One region of the Alteromonas stellipolaris genome, then DNA from elsewhere that is predicted to be linked to it. Evidence: predicted binding sites of a transcription regulator. Region 1 holds the regulator's gene; the other holds the start of a gene.
The links. Region 1 encodes LexA, which represses DNA repair genes until DNA is damaged. Its sites were predicted from a motif close to TACTGTATNNNNATACAGTA; they were not measured.
Positions count from the first base shown of each region.

Region 2: a site for LexA is predicted at 1,254-1,273, ahead of AVL57_RS18325 (YebG family protein). Genes of this name have one in related genera too.

Region 1 covers NZ_CP013926.1:4,565,888-4,569,059, reverse strand. Annotated here, with positions in the region: gene AVL57_RS19375 (TonB-dependent receptor) at 1-921, shown strand, start outside; gene lexA (transcriptional repressor LexA) at 1,079-1,705, shown strand; gene coxB (cytochrome c oxidase subunit II) at 2,289-3,172, shown strand, end outside.
Region 2 covers NZ_CP013926.1:4,329,010-4,332,181, forward strand. Annotated here, with positions in the region: gene AVL57_RS18320 (GAF domain-containing sensor histidine kinase) at 1-973, opposite strand, end outside; gene AVL57_RS18325 (YebG family protein) at 1,319-1,606, shown strand; partial or broken gene AVL57_RS18330 (methyl-accepting chemotaxis protein) at 1,695-3,172, opposite strand, start outside.

The sequences.
Region 1 (3,172 bases):
ACGCTGACCGACCCAGTAAGAGATCGTGCATCTGATGTCACCTTTACCTCAGCGTTTGTTCAAGATGAAATTAAACTTAACGATAATTGGATCGTGGTAGCGGGTCTTCGCTACGACAACTTCGATATCGATGTCGTAGATAGTATTGAAGTGGCTGACGGTGCAGATGATGGCAACAACGGTTTTCTATCAAGTTCTGATTCACAAGTGTCTCCGCGTGCAGGCTTAATTTACAAGCCAGCGGAATCAGTATCGATTTACGCAAGTTACAGCAAATCGTTTTTACCTCGTTCAGGTGATCAATTCCTTTCACTGTCGCTGACAAGCCAAGCGCTAGAAGCTGAAGAGTTTGAAAATAAAGAAATTGGCGTGAAGTGGAATTTATCTGACTCGCTTAGCGTGACAGCAGCGGCATTTGAAGTTGAACGTGAAAACGGCACAGCGCAAGATCCTAACAACCCGGAAGCGTCTATTTTAACCGGTACCGAAACCAAAGGTTTTGAAGTGCAGGTGGTGGGTAAACTTTCAGAACGTTGGGTAATCAATGCTGGTTACAGCAACCTTGATGGCGAAGAAATGGGTCGAATTGTAGATGGCACATTGGCGAACCGCGACTTAGCGCAGCTACCAGAACATATGCTGACGTTATGGAATCAGTATGAAGTAAATGATGAATGGCGTGTTGCATTAGGCGTGATTTATCAATCTGAGCAGTATGCTTCATTAAATAATACGGTTGAGCTACCTGACTTTGTTCGCGTAGACGCTGCACTTTATTACGACTATAGCGAAGACGTTAAAATTCAGCTAAACGTTGAAAACCTATTCGACGAAGATTATTTTCCGTCAGCACATAACGACAACAATATTGCCACCGGCGAGCCGCTTAATGCGCGTTTGAGTTTGCAATATAAGTTTTAGTCACGCTAAATAGTAGTGATATACAAAGCGGCCTTCATGGCCGCTTTTTGCGTTGTGGTTAGGTCAGTATAAAAAACATGCTTTGCAAAGCTTTGTGCTTGTCATTTCCTTTTAGGTGTATATACTTACAGGAACTGTATAGACAGACAGGTCTTTTATGCGCCCACTCACAGCAAGACAAACAGAAGTTCTCGAGCTGATAAAAACAACCATGCTCGAAACTGGCATGCCGCCTACCCGTGCAGAAATTGCCCGTCATTTAGGTTTTCGCTCTGCGAATGCCGCTGAAGAACATTTAAAAGCGTTGGCCCGAAAAGGTGTCATCGAGATTCTTCCAGGTACTTCCCGTGGTATTAAATTGAATATCCCACTTGAAGATGAAGCTCCTGAAGAAGAAGGGCTACCTCTTATTGGCCGAGTGGCTGCGGGCGAACCTATTCTAGCGCAAGAGCATATAGAATCTCATTATAAGGTCGACCCTGCCCTATTTCAGCCTCACGCCGACTTCTTGCTTCGTGTAAGCGGTATGAGTATGAAAGACATAGGTATACTTGATGGTGACTTGTTAGCCGTGCACCGCACTACGGATGTCCATAATGGGCAGGTGGTAGTGGCACGTGTCGATGAAGACGTTACCGTTAAACGCCTTGAAAAGCGTGGCCGTGAAGTGCTACTTCATGCTGAAAATGATGAATTTTCTCCTATTAAGGTCGACTTAGCTTCAGAGCCTTTTTCTATTGAAGGTATTGCCGTTGGTGTTATTCGAAATGCCGATTGGATGTAACTTTTTAGCTATTTAGTAAAGAAAGCGGCTTATAGGCCGCTTTTTTGTATGTTTACCATACCTTGCTTGCACAATAATCTTGTTTAAGCCTCAGAAATACCTTAGAGGCCAGTTGATCCGGTTCCCACATTTTATCTTCTATTTATGTCATCTTTTATAGTACTAACTACCGCTATGTCTGTTATCTATTCTGTTTGAAAAGCATTCAATATTACGTAACTACCTTTTGATTATAAGAAACTTATTACACTTTATATTCGTCGATTTCGTTCAAAATGAGCGTTTCAAACGGCCACATTAATTATCCTTATAACGCCCATACGCTGTGGCGTGATTCATTCCTCTTACTTACAACTTTTGATTAAAAATTAAACGCTGGAATTGTTTTTTCTTAGAAAAGACTAGACTTGTGCGTTTTATTGAGCAATTCTTATACTGTATTTAACAAAATAATAACAATAGCTGCAACTTTGCTTTACAACTAAAGCTGGGCAATTAAGTTAAAAGTTGGATTTCGGGTATCAGTTGCCAGAAGCGCAGCGCATTTATTGCGGTAATGCTTCTGTTATAACGGAGGTGTTGAGTGAAACGAGTAACGACACAAGCGGCGACACAAGCGACAAAGTGGCTTTACGGGCTGCCACTTTTGCTTACCTCACCACTGCTGTTTGCGGATGTAGCAACAGGTGAAGGCTCATCCATGAATTTACGTCGAGGCGCAACCGACATAAGTGGTCAAGTGTACGACCTTCATATGTTGATGTTCTTTATCTGTATCGCCATTGCCGTTGTGGTTTTTGGGGTTATGTTTACCTCAATGTACTTACACCGTAAATCCAGAGGAGCGAAGCCTGCTCACTTCCATGAAAATGTAAAAGTTGAAATTGCGTGGACAGTAGTACCTTTCATCATTCTTATTCTTATGGCTATTCCCGCCGCTAAAACCCTTATTGCGATGGAAGATACCAGTGAGCCCGATCTTACTGTTGTCGTTACAGGTTCTCAGTGGAAGTGGCATTACCGATACATGGACAGAGATGTTGAGTTCTATTCGTTAATGGCGACTCAGCGAGAACAAATTGAAAACAAATTCGAGAAAGGCACGAATTATTTGCTTGAGGTCGACCGTCCACTGGTGATCCCCACAGGGCAAAAAGTGCGCTTTCTTATTACTTCAGATGACGTTATTCACTCTTGGTGGGTTCCAGATTTTGCGGTGAAAAAAGATGCTAATCCAGGGTTTATTAATGAATCTTGGGCAAAGGTGAACGAGCCTGGTATTTATCGCGGGCAGTGCGCCGAGCTTTGCGGAAAAGATCATGGCTTTATGCCGGTAGTGGTTATCGCAAAAGAACCTGCCGAATTTGATGCGTGGATGAACGAGCAAGAAGAAGCCGCTCGCCAAGCGAAAGAAGAAGAGCAACGTTTACTGTCGATGAATATGTCGATGGATGAACTAATGAAGGA
Region 2 (3,172 bases), 240 kb from region 1:
ATACGCTTAATGTCAGTGTTTCTTCTTCGATATTCGCCATGACTTTGATAGGTTGCGCTGCATCGCCATGCACTATCGCATTAATCAGCAAGTTAGACAGCAACTGGCTGATACGCTCTGGGTCACATGAAAATGTGCCGTCTATGATAATATCCGCAAGTATCTCTCGGTCTGGATGCAGGCCCGAAAGTTCACTTACGGTGTGTACTAGTACACTTTTTAAATCACTTGCTGGCTTAACGTTTAATTGAATACCTTTGCCCATTTGACCATGCGTAAAGTCCATCACGTCACTAATGAGCCGCGTCATACGTTTAGCGCTATTATCCATTCGGGCCAGTACTTTTTGGGAAGTCGCATCGCTGGCGTGCTCAACAAGAAAGTCGACCCCCATTTTAAGTGCCGACAAAGGTGTTCTTAAATCGTGGCCTAGAATGGCGATATATTGCTCTCGCAATTTAGCGGCAGCTTGCTCGCTGATGAGATCGGTTTCAACCGCAGCTAAACGATCGTCAACTTCCATTTGCCTCGATATTAACTCAGCAAACGACTTAATTTGACTTTCAATCCTATCTGTTTTTAAAACTGCAGGACGTGGATCTAAGCCGCATAATGTTCCAAAAAAATCGCCGTTTTTGTTGTAAATGGGAAATGAAAAGTAACTTTCAAAGCCATACATCTTAGGAATTTCACTTTGGCGATAAACATCATCTTTCTTTGCGTGTTCAATGACGATGGCTTTTGTAGATTTTCTGACTTGGCTACAAAACGTTGTTTTGATATCGAGTTGATCGCCCGGAATTAAATTGAAGTTCACTTGGTCATATACTGCGCACATTGTCCAGTTATCTTCTGTCACTCTGGCTACGCAAATAAAGCGAAGACCAGTGACATCTGATAACATTTTCATTATATGTGGTACAGCTTCTATCGATTGAATAGTGCGAATATCACGCTCAATTGAAGAACTCATTACTTCCTCTTTGTATCTAAGTCACCCATATCACGCCGACTGTCGGCACTCGATTTCACGCTCTAGCAAGAAAGACTCTTGTGCCTAGTGATAAATTTACTGTTCTTCGTGGTTGTATAACAAGCTAAAGGCTGTAACCAATGTGAATGAAACCGGTATATTTTTGAATATAGACATGACGATGTGAAAGCTGTTTTCCAACGTACGTTTTAAAATACATCCAAGCGTACTTGGTCACTATACTTAAGTTGTAAAAAAAATAATATCAAAAAACTTTAAATACTGTTTATTTATCCAGTTAAATATTGTACAGTTTTATTGTCTATTCATTTAAGGGGACCTACCATGGCCATTACCACACAGTATGTTGTCACGCACAAAGGGGTAGAAAAATTGGTAACTACCGATAAAAAAGAAGCAGATCAGTACGATAAGATGCTCGACGCTGCCGACAACCTTGCTGAATACATTCAAGCAAAGGGCTTAGGCATTGACGATAGCATTGTTGAAGAACTCACAATTATGTTGTCTAAAAATAAAGACAAGGTGAGCAAGATTTTTAAAGGCGCGACAGCACAGAGTGTACTAGAAGATGAGAGTGCCGACGTAGTAAAGCTTAAAGCCAACGGATAGGCATAGCAAAAAAGCTCGGCGTGCTTTTAAGTGGAACGAACGTAAATAGAAAATGGTTAAAAGCACGCCAAAAAATAAACAGCACAGATTACCCTGTGCGCTTATCCGTGTTAAAACGAGCAATTAACCCGTTAACTTGATTTACGGTGTCACGAAGATCTCGACCCACTTTGAGCGAGGCTTCTGAAGACTTCTGCGTTTCTTCTGCACTATCAGCAACATCGACCAGCTGCTGATTAATATGCTCAGCCACGGTACTTTGTTCTTCTACAGCAGAAGACATTTCTACGGTAGCTGAGGCAATACCACTTACCGCGTTATTGATTTCTTGTAGCGCGCCTCGGGTTTCTTCAACAATGGCACTACCGTGTTCAGCAGATACCAACCCTTCTGAAGATACCTTTACGGCCCGTTCTGTTCTATCAACAAGCTCTTGAATGATATTGTGAATTTTATCGGTGGACACCCGGGTTTTAGAGGCCAAGGTACGAACTTCATCGGCAACAACAGCAAAACCGCGTCCCTGCTCGCCAGCGCGGGCGGCTTCTATAGCGGCATTAAGTGCTAGCAGGTTTGTTTGATCAGCGATGCTAGAAATGATGCTAGCGGCTTAGCCTATATCACTGGTGGATTGGGCAAGCTCGGTAACCGTATCGGAAATCGACTCCACCGCACCTTTTAATGACAGTATAGCCTGCATCGCTTCTTCAGCTTTGTGGTTACCCATTTGTACGTTAGTTGCGGCAGTTTTGGCACTAACAGCATTGCTCTCTACTCGCTCAGCCACTTCTTGAATAGCCTGACTCATTTGAGTTACCGCTGTGGCAATTTGCTGGGTGGCAAGATTTTGCTGAATAATCGTTTTGCTGGTTAGCTCGGCTTGGCTGTGAGTTGAAACCGCAATATCTTCCAACCCCACAGATGCATCTTTGATGCGGGTCAACGCCGTGCGCGTACGCGCGAGTTCACAGCCTAACGCCAACTTAGCCTGAGCAATATAATCAACATCGGCATAATACGTTTGTGCCACGAGTTCATTACTATAACTAGCAGGGCTTAACGAAAGAAATTCCCGCCAATAGCTCCGACTTTTTGCCGATTGCCACGCCATCATAATCAGTAGCGCAATGAAAGTAACACCTAGGGGTACCAGACCCGCGGTAAAACCAATTGCTACCAATAATAATAAACTTACCACTATCATGGGTAACATAGGTGAGAGTGTCTGACCCAATTTTGCAGCAAAGGGAATTGGCGATTTTCCTGCCGATAACCTGGCATAAATGGCGGATGCTCGTGTTATTTCTTCATCGGCGGCATGAACCCTAACTGACTCATAACCCACCGCTTGCCCGTTTTCGTATACGGGAGTTACGAATGCTGACACCCAATAGTGGTCACCGTTTTCTCTTCTATTTTTAACGAGTCCAGCCCAACTTTGACCCGACTCTAAAGTTCGCCACATTTCTTTAAACACACTTGAGGGCATATCCGGATGACGGATAATGTTGTGGTTTTTTCCTATCAGGTCTTCTCGATTGTACCCACTTGCCTCTACAAATTCGT